Regions from separate parts of the Pseudomonas bijieensis genome, predicted to be linked through region 1. Evidence: predicted binding sites of a transcription regulator. Region 1 holds the regulator's gene; each other region holds the start of a gene.

Region 1 (4,196 bases):
CGCCCTGGTGAGCATGGACAGTTTCCGCATCGGTGCCCAGGAGCAACTCAAGACCCTGGGACGGATCCTCAACGTGTCGGTGACCCATGTGGATCCGGGCCAGTCCCTGGCCCAGGCATTGGAACCGTTGCTGCGCAAGCGCGTCGTACTGATCGATACCGCCGGCCTGCAAGCCAGCGATCCGGCCCTGCGCATGCAGCTCGAAAGCCTGGCCGGACGCGGCATCAAGTCAAAAAATTATCTCGTGTTGGCAACCACCAGCCAGAAACAGGTTCTAACCGCCGCATACCACAGCTACAAACGCTGCGGGCTGGCCGGCTGCATCCTGACTAAGCTGGACGAAACGGCAAGCCTGGGCGAGGTGTTGAGCCTGGCGATCGGTCATGAACTACCGGTGGCCTACCTGACCGACGGGCCGCGGATCCCGGATGATTTGCATCTGCCGCGCCGTCATCAACTGGTCAGCCGTGCCGTGAGTGTGCAAATGCAGGAAGAACCCAGCGAAGAAGCCATGGCTGATATGTTCGCTGATATCTACCACAGCCCGACCAAGCAGGTTGGCTGAGGTAATCATGAATATTTTTTGTACCTACATCGATGGTCTGCCATGCATTGTTCCGTATGCGAACGCGCAGCCAGTAATGTGGCCTCCGTCTAAGTAAGACAAGGTAAAGAACGAACATGGGCAGCATGCATCCCGTACAGGTGATCGCGGTGACCGGCGGCAAAGGTGGCGTCGGGAAGACTAACGTGTCAGTGAACTTGTCCCTGGCTCTGGCAGAGCTTGGCCGACGGGTCATGCTGCTGGACGCCGACCTGGGCCTGGCGAACGTCGACGTGCTCTTGGGGCTTACACCCAAACGCACCCTGGCGGACGTGATCGAAGGCCGTTGCGAATTGCGCGACGTGCTGTTGCAGGGGCCAGGCGGGATTCGCATCGTGCCGGCTGCCTCCGGCACCCAGAGCATGGTTCACCTGACCCCGGCCCAGCACGCCGGCCTGATCCAGGCTTTCAGCGACATCGGCGACAACCTCGATGTGCTGGTGATCGACACCGCGGCCGGTATCGGCGACTCGGTCGTCAGTTTCGTACGCGCGGCCCAGGAAGTGTTGCTGGTGGTCTGCGACGAACCGACGTCCATCACCGACGCCTATGCCTTGATCAAGCTGCTGAACCGCGACTATGGCATGAATCGCTTCCGCGTCCTGGCCAACATGGCCCAGAGCCCGCAGGAGGGCCGCAACCTGTTCGCCAAGTTGACAAAGGTCACGGATCGCTTCCTGGACGTCGCCCTACAATACGTCGGCGCCGTGCCCTACGACGAAAGCGTACGCAAGGCCGTCCAGAAGCAACGTGCCGTTTATGAAGCCTTTCCACGTTCCAAATGCGCGCTGGCGTTCAAGGCGATCGCCCAGAAGGTCGATACCTGGCCGTTGCCGGCCAACCCGCGCGGGCATCTGGAATTTTTCGTCGAGCGTCTTGTGCAACAAACAGCAGGGCCCGTGCTATGACAGCCAGCGGTTACAACCATCTCTACAAAAAATCGGCACGGGACGCCCAGTACGAATTGATCGAGCGTTACGCGCCACTGGTCAAGCGTATCGCCTACCACTTGCTGGCGCGGTTGCCGGCCAGTGTCCAGGTCGAAGACTTGATCCAGGCGGGCATGATCGGCCTGCTCGAAGTGTCGAACAAATACGACGCGAGCAAGGGCGCCAGTTTCGAGACGTATGCCGGTATTCGCATTCGCGGGGCCATGCTCGATGAAGTCCGCAAGGGCGATTGGGCGCCACGCTCGGTGCACCGCAATACCCGCATGGTCAGCGATGCAATTCGGGCAATTGAAGCTAAAACCGGGCGTGACGCTAAAGATCACGAGGTTGCGGCCGAACTCCAGTTGAGTCTCGATGATTATTACGGGATTTTGAACGATACCTTGGGCAGCCGCCTGTTCAGTTTCGACGACCTGTTGCAGGACGGTGGTGAACACGAGGGACTGCACGAGGATGGCGCGAGTGCTCACATGGAGCCATCGCGTGACCTGGAAGATGAACGTTTCCAGAGCGCGCTGGCGGATGCGATTGCCAATTTGCCGGAGCGTGAGCGACTGGTCTTGGCGCTGTACTACGACGAAGAGCTGAACCTCAAGGAAATCGGTGAGGTCCTGGGGGTCAGCGAATCGCGGGTCAGCCAGTTACACAGCCAGTGCGCGGCCCGTTTGCGGGGGCGTTTGGGGGAGTGGCGAGCGCGTTGACAGGCAGTGTGGGGACACTGCGAACGAGGCTGGCCTGGCAAGTACTGCGCCAGTCTCCATCCGTTGTGCTCCAGACCGTTGTCGAGTGTTGTGCCGGATTGATTGAAATGGCGCGTCCAGGTGCTGGGCGCGTTTAAGACTGCTTGGAGGTCGAATTGGACAAGAACATGAAAATCCTCATCGTTGATGACTTCTCAACGATGCGGCGGATCATAAAAAACCTGTTGCGTGACCTTGGGTTCACCAACACGGCCGAGGCAGATGACGGGACCACTGCGCTCCCGATGTTGCACAGTGGCAACTTCGATTTTCTGGTCACCGACTGGAACATGCCGGGCATGACCGGTATCGACCTGCTGCGTCAGGTGCGTGCCGACGAAAAACTCAAGCATCTTCCGGTGCTGATGGTCACTGCCGAAGCCAAGCGCGAGCAGATCATCGAAGCGGCCCAGGCCGGTGTCAACGGCTATGTGGTCAAACCCTTCACGGCCCAGGCGTTGAAAGAGAAGATCGAAAAAATCTTCGAACGCATCGGTTAACGGCGCCACGGGGGAGCTATGGACAACGAATCTTCAATGGGCGATTTCGAATCGACCCTGAAAAAACATGCCCGCGAACTGGTCGACAGCCTTGAAAAAGGTCGCTTTGGCGATGCGGTTCAAATGATCCATGAGCTCAACCAGACCCGTGACCGCGGTCTGTATCAGGAAGTGGGCAAGCTCACGCGTGAACTGCACAGCGCGATTGTCAATTTCCAGATCGACCCGCATATGCCGCAGGCCGAGGAAGTCTCGCAGATCACCGACGCCACCGAGCGTCTGGGGTATGTGGTCAAGCTGACCGAGGCCGCGGCCAACCGCACCATGGACCTGGTGGAAAGCGCAACGCCGCTGGTCAATGGCCTGAGCGAAGAAGCCCAGGCCTTGAGCACCGACTGGGGTCGGTTCATGCGTCGAGAAGTCGGCGCTGAAGAGTTTCGGGAACTGGCCCGTCGGGTCGACGGTTTCCTGACGCGCAGCAGCACCGAGAACCGCGCCGTAGCAAGCAACCTCAACGACATTCTGCTGGCCCAGGACTATCAGGACCTGACCGGCCAAGTGATCAAGCGTGTGACCCAACTGGTCACCGAAGTGGAAAGCAACCTGCTCAAACTGGTGTTGATGGCCAGCCAGGTCGACCGCTTTGCAGGTATCGAACACGACCGTGAAGCGATGCTTGCTGAAAAAGATCCACAAAAACATCTCTCTCAGGGTGAAGGTCCGCAAATTCATGCCGATAAAAGAGAAGACGTTATGTCCGGTCAGGACGATGTGGACGATTTGCTGTCCAGCCTTGGATTCTGAGTTTTAGCCCTGTTTTAGGAGCAGCCATTAATGAGCTTCGGCGCCGATGAAGAGATCCTTCAGGATTTCCTGGTTGAGGCCGGCGAGATTCTAGAGCAACTGTCCGAACAGCTGGTCGAGCTGGAAAGCCGACCTGATGATGCGGATCTGCTCAATGCAATTTTTCGCGGTTTCCACACTGTAAAAGGAGGCGCCGGCTTCCTCCAGCTCAACGAGCTGGTGGAGTGCTGTCACATTGCCGAGAACGTGTTCGACATCCTGCGCAAGGGTGAGCGTCGCGTTGATTCGGAACTGATGGACGTGGTGCTTGAAGCGCTGGATGCGGTCAACAGTATGTTCAGCGAAGTGCGTGAGCGCTCGCCGATTACCCCTGCCACCCCCGAGCTGCTCGCCGCGCTGTCGCGCCTGGCCGAGCCGCAATCGGCTGACGAAGCGGCGCCGGTTGCCGAGGCAGTGGTCGAAGAACCGGTCGCCGAGGAATCGGGCGACATCACCGATAACGAATTCGAACAACTGCTGGACTCCCTCAACACCGTCAAGGCCCAGGCCGAGGCGCCGGCCGCTCCGGTTGCACCCGCTGCGCCGGCCGCCGATGGAG
Region 2 (4,196 bases), 1.3 Mb from region 1:
CTGTAGGAAATAGGTAGGGGCGTTTCCTTGGTGAGGGCACTCGGCTGCGAAGTCGTTGCCCCTCCGAACGCCCGCCGGTGGCCGCTTCGCGCCCTAGCGGGAGCAAGCGCCCTCGCCACGGGTTTTATGCCTGCCCTTCAGGTTAGACCTTGAAGCGTCCCACCAGCGTCTGCAAATGAACCCCAAGCCGCGCCAGTTCGGCGCTGGAGGCGGCGGTTTCTTCACTGGAAGCAGCCGTTTGTTCGGACACGTCGCGAACATTCAGCACGCTGCGGTTGATCTCTTCGGCCACGGCGCTCTGTTGCTCGGCCGCGGCGGCGATCTGTTGGTTCATCGACTGGATCGCCGAGACGGTGCGGGTGATGTTTTCCAGTGAGCCACCGGCACGGCGGGTCAGTTCGACGCTGCTGTCGGTCAGGCTGCGACTGTTGTCCAGGCTGGTCGCGACCTGTTCGGTTCCGGTCTGCAGGCCAAGGACCAGTTGCTCGATCTCTTCGGTGGACTTCTGGGTGCGCTGGGCCAGGCTGCGCACCTCGTCGGCCACTACCGCGAACCCACGCCCGGCTTCACCGGCCCGGGCCGCCTCGATGGCCGCGTTGAGGGCCAGCAGGTTGGTTTGCTGGGCCACGGACTTGATCACGTCCAGGACGCTGCCGATCTTGTCGCTCTCGCGTTTGAGGTGGCCCATGGCATCGGTGGAATTGCCCACCGCGTTGGACAGGCGCTCGATCTGGGCGATGGCTTCTCCGACCACCTTTTCGCCTTCGCGAGCCTGTTGGTCCGCGGCGGCCGTTGCTTCGCTCGCTTGCTCGGCATTGCGCGCCACTTCCTGCACCGTAGCGGTCATTTCGTGCATGGCGGTGGCGACCTGATCGGTTTCCACCTTCTGGCTGTTGACCCCGGCGCTGGTCTGTTCGGTAACGGCTGAAAGCTGTTCGGCGGCGCTGGCGATTTGCGTGACGCCTTCGCTGATGCCGCCGATCAATTGCCGCAGGCCCACGGTCATGCTCTGCATGGCGCGCTGTAGTTGGCCCAGTTCGTCGCGGCGCTCGGAGGTGAGATTGTGGGTCAAGTCGCCTGCCGCCACGCGTTCGGCGACCTTGAGGGTCTGCTCCAGCGGGGTGACGATCTGCCGGGTGATCGCCAGGGCGGCGATCACGCCGAACAGGAAGGCCAGCGCGGCGGCCGATGCCAGCAAAATCTTGGCATCGCTGGCTTCATGGTCGCGCACGATGGTCTGGGACTGGGTGAGATTCCTGCTGGCCTCGCGTAGCACCACCCCCAAGTCGGACATGCGCTTGACCGCGGCAGCGCTTGCGGTCTGGGCATCACGGAACTGGCCGACCGCTGCACGATAAGTCTTGAACGATTCGTTGGCCTGCTGCAGGTTGGCGGCGTGTTCGTCTGGTAGTTGGGGCGGCAGGCTGGCGAGGATTTTCAACGCGTTATCGATGGCATCCAGGGCAGGCTGTTCGGCGTCGGCCTGGCCGCTGTAGGTGTAGCCACGAACCTGATAGCGGGCTTGCTGGATGGCCTTGCTCAGGCTGACCACGCTGTCGAATTGAGCCACGTTGTCGCTTTGCCGCAGGGCGTTTTCAACGGTGGCGACACGGGCTACGGCGTTATCGGCATTGGCGCCCAGTTTGCCGCGTGCATCCTCACGATTGGCAATGGCGTGGGTCAGTTCGGTGAAGGCAACTTTGTAGTCGGCGATAGCCCCCAGTTGTTTGTCGAGAAGCGCCATGTCGGCTGGCTGCTCGATCGATTGACGGGCGGTTTGGAGCCCAGGCTCCAATTTTCCGAGCAGATCGTTGATTTCCCCTGGGCCCTTTTCGCCGCGGGTCGAAAAATAGTCCATGCGCGCGGTACGCAGGTCCTTGGTCTGGTCGTTCAGGCTGGCAATGAGCCCGAGCATGTCGCCGTGGGCAATCACGCGGCCCAGGCCGATCCATCCGGTGAAAGCGATCATCAAGGTTAAGAACAGCACCAGGCCGAAACCGAAGCCAAGTTTGCGATTAACGCCTACGTTACCTAGCCATTGGAACATGCTGATACTCCCTTGAAGGGCGGAACTGCTTTGTATAAAGCGTTATCGGCCCAGAAAGGGGGAACAGGAGAAATGAGTTAGATGCGTTTTGAATACCGTGGTAAACCAAAGGGATCAGAACAGTCGTGCGAGCAGCGCCGTAACCGCGGTCTCGACCCGCAGGATCCGCTCGCCCAACTGCACCGGTTGCAAGCCGGCCTTGCCCAGCAGGTCGATCTCGTAGGGAATCCAACCGCCTTCGGGGCCGATGGCCAAGGTCACCGGTTCTGTTAGCGCTCGCGGGCAGGGCGGGTGGTTGCCAGGGTGCCCGACCAGTCCGAGGGTGCCGTTGGCGATGGCCGGCAGGCGGTCCTCGACGAAGGGTTTGAAGCGTTTTTCGATAATGATGTCTGGCAGCACACTGTCCCGGGCTTGTTCCAGGCCCAGGATCAGTTGCTCGCGGATAGCCTCGGGTTCGAGGAACGGCGTCTGCCAAAAGCTCTTTTCCACGCGATAGCTGTTGACCAGTACCACCCGCGGCACACCCATGGTGGCGACGGTCTGGAACACTCGCCTGAGCATTTTCGGACGCGGCAGCGCCAGCACCAGGGTCAGCGGCAACTTGGCCGGTGGCGGCTGGTCGAGGGTCACTTGCAGTTCGGCCTCGCGAGCCTCCAGGCGCAGCACCTGGGCCGTGCCCATCAAGCCGCCGATACGCCCGACCCGCAGGCTGTCGCCGACAGCGCTGCGATGGACTTCCTGCATGTGGGTCAACCGGCGATCGCTCAGCACGACCCGGTCAGGCCCGATGAAATCGGCCTCTTCGAGCAGCAGCAGGTTCACGCTTGGGTCGCAGGCGGCTGGTCGTTGTGGTCATCGACCGGCTGGTCCTCGGGCTCTTCTTCCCGGCGCTTGCGCACCAGGCCACCGAACAGGATACCGATCTCGAACAGCAGCCACATCGGAACGGCCAGCAGGGTCTGGGAGAAGATATCCGGCGGGGTCAGGATCATGCCGACCACGAAGCAGCCGATGATCACATAGGGGCGGATCCTCTTCAGGTAGGCCACGTCCACCACGCCGATCCACACCAGCAGGACCACCGCCACGGGGATTTCGAACGCCACGCCGAAGGCGAAGAACAGCGTCATGACGAAATCCAGGTAGCTGGTGATGTCGGTCATCATCTCCACGCCTGCCGGCGTAGCGGCGGCGAAGAACTTGAAGATCAGCGGGAACACCAGGAAATAGGCGAAGGCCATGCCGGTATAGAACAGCAGGATGCTGGACACCAGCAGCGGCACGGCGATGCGTTTTTCATGCTTGTACAGGCCCGGTGCGATGAAGCCCCAGATCTGGTGCAGGATCACCGGGATCGCCAGGAACAGCGAGACCATCATCGTCAGCTTCAGTGGCGTCAGGAACGGCGACGACACGTCGGTAGCGATCATCGTTGCCCCTACCGGCAGGTACTGGCGCAGCGGCGTGGAAACGAAGGTGTAGATCTGCTGGGTGAAGGAAAACAGCCCGGCGAAGATGATGAAAACCGCCGCGACGCAACGCAGCAGGCGGGTGCGCAACTCGGTGAGGTGCGATACCAGCGGCATCGGCTGGTCGTTTTCAGGGATATCGCTCATGGGGCTCGCGGCGGCAAAGTAGGGTCGTTGGGAGCTGCTGGCGTTGTTACTGTCGCGGCGGGTTCCACCGGTTGGGCCGGCTCGGCCACCACGGGCGTCGTGTTGTCCACCGACGCCTGTGGCGCAATCGTCGGCTCGACCGCAGGCTGAACCGGCGTCGGCTCCTGTTGGGTCGGCGTGAAGATTTTCCGCGCTTCCTGCTCCAGGGACAGGATATGTTCGTTGTGAAGTTGCCGACGGATGTCGTCGGCACCGATCTCACGTTCAACTTCCTGTTTGATCGCATTGAAGCTGCGCTTCAGGCGCCCGATCCACAGACCGGCGGTACGCGCAGCACCCGGCAGGCGCTCTGGGCCCAGTACCAGCAAGGCGACGAGGCCGACGAGCAGCAGTTCAGTGAAGCTGATCCCAAACATTAGTCAGTGCTCACGAGTCTTTGCGGACGGGCTCTTCGACTTTTTGTGCCTGCACGTCGATGGTGTGCGGCGCATTCACAGGCTGGGTGGCCTGGGGATGTACCGGTTGGGCTGGCT
Region 3 (4,196 bases), 1.1 Mb from region 1:
GGAGCAAAGCTTGCTCGCGAAACAGGCACCTCGGTCTCTGAAAGACCGCATCGCCTTCATCGCGGGCCAGCCTTGCTCCCACAGGTCTGTATCGGCCCTTAGGTCACTGCGCAGGCGTTCCAGCAGGCTTGGGCGCAGCATCGTCGAACAGGTTCAGACGTTCGCGCAGCTCATGGGCCGGCACGGGCTGCTGGTCCGCCGGCAAGGCGTTCGGATCAACCGCAGCACCAGGCGTCGCCGGGACTTCACCCGGTGCGCCCTGGCCCTGGGCCGGATCCGGCGCCGGGTCGTCGGTTTGCGAACCTTCGATGGCCTGCTGGGCCTTCTTGGTCAACACCACGATATCGATACGCCGGTTGACCGGGTTGAACGGGTCCTTGCGGTCGAACAACGCCGAGGATGCGTAACCGACCACCCGCGCCACCTGTTCGTCCGGATAGCTGCCAGCCACCAGGGCACGACGCGCCGCGTTGGCGCGGTTGGCGGACAGCTCCCAGTTACCGAAATCACCTTTGCCGACGTAGGGCTTGGCATCGGTATGACCGCTGATGCTGATCTTGTTCGGCACCGCCTTGATGGTGTCGGCCATGGCCAGCAGGATGTCTTCGAAATAAGGTTTCAGGCGCGCACTGCCGGAATCGAACATCGGCCGGTTCTCGGCGTCCATGATCTGGATGCGCAAGCCGTTCGGCGTAATCTCGAACAGGATCTGGTCCTTGAATTTCTGCAGCTGCGGGTTCTCCTCGACCTTGTTCTGCAATTCCTGCAGCAACAATTCCAGGCGTTCGCGCTCGATCTGCTCGGCCATGCCTTCGACCTGCTCGGAATCCACCGTCACCTTGTCGGGCTGGGGCTCGGATTTGACTTCAGGATTGAGGGTCGTGTCCGGCGCCAGGGTCGGTGAACCACCCAGGTCGATGATGTACGGCGTGCCGCTTTCAGTAAAACCGACCGGGTCCTTGAAGTAACCGGCGATGGCGATCTTCTGTTCCGGGGTCGCGGTGGACAGCAGCCACAGCACCAGGAAGAACGCCATCATCGCCGTCGCAAAGTCGGCGAAGGCGATTTTCCAGGCGCCCCCGTGATGCCCCGCGGCTATGCGCTTGACGCGCTTGATGATGATCGGCTGGTTATTTTCCATGACTTAACGACCGCGAACCGCTTGTTCCAGCTCGGCGAAGCTTGGACGGTGCGCCGGGTACAGGACCTTGCGACCGAACTCCACCGCCAGCGATGGCGGCATGCCCGAGGCCGAGGCCACCAGGGAAGCCTTGATGGCTTCGTAGACGTTGAGTTCTTCCTTGGCGTCATGGGCCAGGGAGTGGGCCAGTGGGCCGAAAAAACCATACGCAGCCAGAATACCGAAGAAGGTACCCACCAGTGCCGCCCCCACGTGCAGGCCGATGGACTTCTGGTCGCCGTCGCCCAGGGAAGCCATGGTCACCACGATGCCCAATACCGCCGCGACGATACCGAAGCCGGGCATGGCGTCGGCGATACCGGTGACTGCGTGGGAAGGGTGCTCCAGGTCTTCCTTGAGGCTGTACAGCTCCATGTCGAACAGGCCTTCGAGCTCATGGGGCGCCATGTTGCCGGACGACATGATGCGCAGGTAATCACAGATGAACGCCGTCATGCGGGCATCTTTGAGCACCGCAGGATACTTGGCGAAAATCGGGCTGGCAGCGGCGTCTTCAATATCGCCTTCGATCGCCATCATGCCTTCGCGGCGGCTCTTGTTGAGAATCTCGTAGATCAGGCCCAGCACTTCGAGGTAGAAGGTGTGGCTGAAACGCGAACTGAACATGCCCAGGGACTTCTTGAGCACGTGCATCGTCATATAGCCAGGGTTGGCCTGCAGGAATGCGCCAAGGGCCGCGCCACCGATGATCATCACCTCGAAAGGCTGGATCAGGGCGGCAATCTTGCCATGGGAGAGCACGTATCCGCCGAGTACGCTCGCGAACACGACAATGATGCCGATAATTTTAGCCATAGATAGAAAGTACTTATTTAAGTCGGGTTCAAGGTCATATTCGGAAGCTGAAAAATCTCTTCTTCTACTTATCGGCAAAACTGCGCCAGACTATAGCCAGTTCTGGCGAAAAGCCAGTTTGGCCCGCTTCGGGCGTAGAGAATTCATACGATGATCACGTCCAGCCATGACTAACGAAACTAAGGTTCCAACGCCGCGACCGACCACGCTCGAAGGCTGGGTAAAGCTGCTGGACGGCGTGCACCTACCAGTGCCCCAGGCCAGTCATGACTTGGTCTGCAAGGCCATTGCCGACAGCCGCCGCTCGTTGCGCGACATCGCCGAACTGATGCAGGACAGCCCGGCCCTGGCCCTGAGCGTCATCCGCGAGGCCAACCATCACACCCATGGCAGCCTTGCAGAACCGGCGGAAAATCTCGAAGTAGCCATCAACCGTCTCGGCCTCAAGCGCACCGAGGAACTGCTCGCTCGCTTGCCGTCGTTGCCGGGGCAAGAAATCCCCGTTGCCTTGCGCCAGCTGCAATTGATCAGCCAGCACGCCACGCAACAGGCCAATGGCTTTTTTGCCAGCCGCCTGGCGCGACTGTGGCAGGACATACACTGGGGCAGCCTGTTGTTTCTGTCGCCGCTCTGGCCCCTGGCACTGACTCACCCGCGGTTGCTGGGGGAGTGGGAGTTGCGGGTCGTCCATAAAGGTGAGCCCGCGAGCAAGGTCGAGCGCGAATTGTTCGGCGTCAGCCTGCTGAAGATCTGCCTGGCGCTGGTAGAAACCTGGCGCTTGCCGATCTGGGTGATGCAGGGCTATCGCCTGCTGCTCAATGAACGCCGCGAGCTGGTAAGAGTGCTGCGCATCGCCCGGGACAGCGAACACCCACTGCGCCAACAGAATCGCCTGGACGATGACCCGACGCTGCGGCGCTGGCTCAATCAACCGGCCAATACCGTATTGCTGGCCAACGGCCTGGCACTTTCAGCGCAACAGGCCTGGGACAGCCCCCACATTGTCCGCTGGCAATACCTCACCAGTTTGTATCTGCAGATGCCGATGGATGAGGTCCAGCAACAACTGCACCAACAAGCTGTCACCAGCGCCCGTCATGACGCCATGCCGGACCTCTGGCACCCGGCCGTGGCGTTGCTCTGGCCCTGGGACAGCCGTCGCATCCACCCCGGATTGCTCCCCCCCGCCCCACCCAGCGCCGAAGACCTGAGCCAGTGGCGCAAGCAATGCTCCGCACTGTTGGTGGAACCGAGCCCCTTTCGCAATGCCATGCACTTGACCACCTCGGCACGGGACGTGTTGGTGGCCTGTGGCATGCGTCGGGTGATGATCCTGATGGCCGACCGCAGCCAGGCCAGCGTGCGCGTACACCAGACCGCCGGCCTGCCGAAAGAAGCCGCGGCCATGAGTTTTACCATCAGCCAGAGCAAGATATTGCAGCGGTTGCTGGCCCAGCAGGCCCAGGTTCGCCTGAACCCGGACAACAATGCGCAGTTTTCGGCTCTGCTGCCACCGGGCCTGCGCAGCCTGTTCCGGGGTGAGCACCTGCTGTTGCGCTCACTGACCTGCAATGGCCGAGTCATCATGCTGGTGGCGGTGGACCAGGGCGGCGGGCCGTTCTCGGACGTGACCGTGCAAGCCTTCGGCAAAACCGTGCAATGCATCGAACGGGCCCTGCATACCTTTACCAACCGCGGCCGCTGAACTTGCTACAATCCTTTCCCTTTGCGCCCCTGGAGACCTCACATGCCTGACTTCTCTGGCTTGCCACTGGTGATCGAGCCGAGCGAACTGCTACCGCGCCTCGACGCCCGCGAACTGATTCTGGTGGACCTGACCAGCGCCGCCCGCTACAGCACCGGGCATATTCCCGGTGCACGCTTCGTCGATCCCAAACGCACCCAGCTCGGCCAGCCGCCAGCCCCGGGCCTGCTGCCAGCCAAAGCCGACCTCGAAGCACTGTTCGGCGAGCTCGGGCATAACCCGGATGCGGTCTACGTGGTCTACGACGATGAAGGCGGCGGCTGGGCCGGGCGTTTTATCTGGCTGTTGGACGTGATCGGTCACTCGAACTACCACTACCTCGACGGCGGCTTGCTGTCGTGGCTGGCCGAAGGCCTGCCGGTGTCCGTCGACGTCCCTGCACCAGTTGCAGGCCCGGTCAGCCTGACACTGCACGATGCTCCCACCGCTACCCGC
Region 4 (4,196 bases), 1.3 Mb from region 1:
TAAGACCTATAAAAGGTTCCAGGGAGTATCAGCATGTTCAGTTGGCTGACCGAAAAGCTGGGAAACGTAAGCGTCAATCGCAAACTGGGTTTCGGTTTTGGCCTGGTACTGCTCATGACCCTCCTGAGCACCTTCGCGGGCTGGAACAGCCTGGGCAGCGTGATCAGCCGCGCTGACAAGCAGGCGTCTATCGCCAGTCTCAATGAGTTGGCCAAGGATTTGCGAGTCGCCAGTCTCGACTATGAGATGCGGCGTGGCGAACAGGGACCCGCTGTCGTCAGCGAGTTCTTGGGCAAGCTTCAGGAAAGCATACAAGCTGCCCTCAAACAGTTTGTACGTCCGGCAGACCAGGAGTTGCTCAATCAGCAACTGGCTATCCTCGACGAGTACAAACGCGCCTTCGGCGACCTGACCCAGGCGACGCAGAACCGCGAATCGGCCCGATCCAAGCTTGGCGCCAACGCCGACAATGCCGTGGCCAAAGTGAAGGAGGTCGAAAATGCCTTGCGCCAAGGCGACAGTGTTGCGCAATTCGACAGTGTGATCGAGCTGAGCAAACTGCTCCAGCAAGCGCGCTACCAGGTTCGCGGCTACACCTACAGTGGCAAGGCCGATGCCGAGCAACCGGCGCTGGAGGCCATCGATAGTGTCTTGAAAAACCTTGAAAGCCTGCCGGGCAAACTGCCGGAACAACACACCGCCAACCTGCAACAAGCCACTGAATCGATGAAGGCCTATCGTGCCGCCGTCAGCCAGTTCCGCGATTCGCAGGTGGCCAGCGCATCAGCCCTCAAGAGAATGGTCGACCAGGGCGCCCGTTTGAATGACCTGAACAACCATTTGACTACCTCGCAGATTGAGAAACGCGACCTGGAGACGACGCATGCGAAAGAAGTGCTGATCATCGTCACCATCCTGGCATTGGCGTTTGGCCTGCTGGCGGCCTGGATCATTACCCGGCAGATCGTTGTTCCACTGCAGCAGACCTTGGTTGCCGTTGAACGTGTCGCCTCCGGCGACTTGAGCCATAACCTGGTGGTCACCCGCCGTGACGATATGGGCCAATTACAAGGCAGCCTACAGCGAATGGTGATCAGCCTGCGGCAACTGATCGGAGGCATCGGCGAAGGCGTTACGCAAATCGCCAGCGCCGCTGAACAGCTCTCCGCCGTCACCGAGCAGACCAGCGCCGGGGTCAACAGCCAGAAAGTGGAAACAGACCAGGTCGCCACCGCCATGCACGAAATGACCGCCACGGTGCAGGAAGTGGCGCGCAACGCCGAAGAAGCCTCCGAAGCGGCCGTCGCTGCTGACCAACAGGCTCGCGAAGGCGAAAAAGTCGTGGGCGAAGCCATTGCCCAGATCGAACGCCTGTCCAAGGAAGTGGGCAATTCCACCGAAGCGATGGGCCATCTCAAGCGCGAGAGCGACAAGATCGGCAGCGTGCTGGATGTGATCAAGTCCGTGGCCCAGCAAACCAACCTGCTGGCCCTCAACGCGGCGATCGAGGCGGCCCGTGCCGGTGAAGCCGGACGTGGGTTCGCGGTGGTGGCCGACGAGGTTCGCAGCCTGGCCCAGCGCACCCAGAAGTCCACCGAAGAAATCGAAGAGCTTATCCTCGGCCTGCAATCGGGCACCGAACAGGTCGCGACCACCCTGGACAACAGCCGCAACCTGACCGATAGCAGCGTCGAATTGACCCGCCGCGCCGGTGGCTCGCTGGAAAACATCACCCGTACGGTCTCGGCAATCCAGTCGATGAACCAACAGATCGCCGCCGCCGCCGAGCAGCAGAGTGCCGTGGCCGAAGAGATCAACCGCAGCGTCGTGAACGTTCGCGATGTGTCCGAACAGACGGCTTCTTCCAGCGAAGAAACCGCCGCCTCCAGTGCCGAACTGGCACGGCTGGGGGTTCATTTGCAGACGCTGGTAGGACGCTTCAAGGTCTGACCCAAAAGAGCTGGCATAAGCCTGTGGCCAGGGCTTGCTCCCTCGCCACAGGAATGCATTACGTCTATTTTTCTACAGATCCCGGCAAAACCGCCGATACAACCCTGATAAAACCAATCAGCGCTACAAGGGAGTATCAGCATGTTCCGGTGGCTTGCCCAGGGTCTGGGAAACGTAGGCGTTAATCGCAAACTCGGCGCAGGCTTCGGCCTGGTGCTGTTCCTCACCTTGATGATTGCATTCACCGGCTGGTCCGGCCTGGGCAATGTCATCAGTCGGGGCGACAAACTGGGCTTCATTGCCAGTCTCAACGACTTGAGCAAAGACTTGAACCTGGCCAGCATCGACTACAACACCACGCGGGGCGAGAAAGGACCGCAAGCGGTCAACGACCTGCTGGGCAAGCTCGAAGAGGGCCTGAAGACTGCTCGCCAGTTGATCGAACAACCGGCCGACGTCGCGCTGATCGATGCGCAACTGGCCGCCGTCGCCGAATACAAGGGCGCCTTCGCCCAGATGACCCGCGCCACCGTCAACCGCGAAGATGCCCGTAGCAAACTCGGCGCCAGCGCCGACAACGCCGTGGCCCGCGTCGCTGAAGTTGAAAAGTTGTTGCTGCAAGCCGGCGACATCACCCCGTTCAACAGCGTGGTCACCCTGAGCAAGGCCATCCAGCAAGCCCGCTACCAGGTTCGTGGCTACACCTACAGCGGCAAGAGCGAAGCCCAGCAACCGGCCCTCGATGCCATCGACACCGTCCTCAAACTGCTCGCGCGCCTGCCAGACCAATTGCCCCAGGAACACGCCGCCGACCTGCAGCAGGCCAGCGACTCGTTCAATCTCTATCGCGCGGCGGTCGCCCAATTCCGCGACTCGCAAATCGACAACGCTGCGGCCCTCCAGCGCATGACCGAGCAAGGTCAAATACTGATCGACGCCAGCCAGAAGCTGACCGTATCCCAGACCGCCGTGCGTGACCACGACGCCGCCCAAGCCAAGACGGTCCTGATCGTAGCGGCCGCCCTGGCGCTGCTGTTTGGCGTGATCGCCGCCCTGTTCATCACCCGGCAGATCGTCGGCCCGCTCGGCCAGACCTTGAAGGTTGCCGAACGCGTGGCCGCCGGTGACCTGACCCACAACCTGACCTCCGAGCGTCGCGACGAACTCGGCCAGCTGCAACGCGCCATGCAAAGCATGACCGTGGGCCTGCGGCAGTTGATCGGTGGCATCAGCGAAGGTGTGACCCAGATCGCCAGCGCCGCCGAACAGCTCTCGGCCGTGACCGAACAGACCAGCGCCGGGGTCAACAGCCAGAAAGTGGAAACCGACCAGGTCGCCACCGCCATGCACGAAATGACCGCCACCGTGCAAGAAGTCGCACGCAACGCCGAGGAAGCTTCCGAAGCCGCCGTCGCTGCCGACCAACAGGCCCGCGAGGGTGACAAAGTGGTTGGCGAGGCCATTGCCCAGATCGAACGCCTGGCTAAGGAAGTCGGCAACTCCACCGCCGCCATGGGCGACTTGAAGCGTGAAAGCGACAAGATCGGCAGCGTCCTGGACGTGATCAAGTCCGTGGCTCAGCAGACCAACCTGCTAGCCCTCAACGCCGCCATCGAAGCCGCCCGCGCCGGCGAGGCCGGACGTGGTTTTGCGGTGGTGGCCGATGAAGTCCGCAGCTTGGCCCAGCGTACCCAGAAGTCCACCGAAGAAATCGCAGAACTGATTGTCGGCTTGCAAAGCGGCACCGAACAAGTCGCGACCATCATGGACAACAGCCGCAGCCTGACCGACAGCAGCGTCGAACTGACCCGCCGCGCGGGGGGCTCGCTGGAGAACATTACTCGCACGGTTTCGGCGATCCAGTCGATGAACCAGCAGATCGCCGCGGCGGCGGAGCAGCAGAGTGCGGTGGCTGAGGAGATCAACCGTAGTGTGCTGAATGTGCGTGATGTGTCGGAGCAGACGGCGTCGTCCAGTGAGAAGACTGCCGCTTCGAGTGCTGAGCTGGCGCGGTTGGGGGGTTCATTTGCAGACGTTGGTGGGGCGGTTCCGGGTCTAGCAGGCCTACGCAAAACCTGTGGCGAGGGAGCTTGCTCCCGCTTGAGTGCGCAGCGCTCACAATATTGCAGGGAGCAGCGGCTGCGCCATCTTGAGCTGGTGGTCTGTGGGTATAGGTATTCTTGGGTGTATATCCGTTATTTAGGTAACGGCTACTTAGGGTTCCGCCCTTACGGCGGCTCACTTTT

Evidence for each region. The regulator FliA, encoded in region 1, starts transcription of late flagellar genes. The targets are predictions, from matches to a motif close to CTAAAGTTTNNNNNNNNNNNGCCGNTAA.
Region 2: the regulator FliA is predicted to act here: its motif matches at 2,090-2,117, upstream of GN234_RS16205 (methyl-accepting chemotaxis protein).
Region 3: the regulator FliA is predicted to act here: its motif matches at 2,065-2,092, upstream of motA (flagellar motor stator protein MotA).
Region 4: the regulator FliA is predicted to act here: its motif matches at 2,023-2,050, upstream of GN234_RS16215 (methyl-accepting chemotaxis protein).

Annotation. Positions count from the first base shown of each region.
Region 1 is NZ_CP048810.1:2,381,241-2,385,436, reverse strand. It holds gene flhF (flagellar biosynthesis protein FlhF) at 1-565, shown strand, start outside; gene fleN (flagellar synthesis regulator FleN) at 682-1,512, shown strand; gene fliA (RNA polymerase sigma factor FliA) at 1,509-2,255, shown strand; gene GN234_RS10280 (chemotaxis response regulator CheY) at 2,423-2,794, shown strand; gene GN234_RS10275 (protein phosphatase CheZ) at 2,813-3,598, shown strand; gene GN234_RS10270 (chemotaxis protein CheA) at 3,629-4,196, shown strand, end outside.
Region 2 is NZ_CP048810.1:3,702,106-3,706,301, reverse strand. It holds gene GN234_RS16205 (methyl-accepting chemotaxis protein) at 143-2,047, opposite strand; gene GN234_RS16200 (16S rRNA (uracil(1498)-N(3))-methyltransferase) at 2,162-2,869, opposite strand; gene tatC (twin-arginine translocase subunit TatC) at 2,866-3,663, opposite strand; gene tatB (Sec-independent protein translocase protein TatB) at 3,660-4,079, opposite strand; gene GN234_RS16185 (twin-arginine translocase TatA/TatE family subunit) at 4,090-4,196, opposite strand, start outside.
Region 3 is NZ_CP048810.1:3,525,509-3,529,704, forward strand. It holds gene motB (flagellar motor protein MotB) at 104-1,141, opposite strand; gene motA (flagellar motor stator protein MotA) at 1,145-1,996, opposite strand; gene GN234_RS15455 (HDOD domain-containing protein) at 2,163-3,701, shown strand; gene GN234_RS15460 (rhodanese-like domain-containing protein) at 3,744-4,196, shown strand, end outside.
Region 4 is NZ_CP048810.1:3,706,332-3,710,527, forward strand. It holds partial or broken gene GN234_RS30375 (methyl-accepting chemotaxis protein) at 115-1,047, shown strand; gene GN234_RS30380 (methyl-accepting chemotaxis protein) at 1,246-1,950, shown strand; gene GN234_RS16215 (methyl-accepting chemotaxis protein) at 2,182-4,196, shown strand, end outside.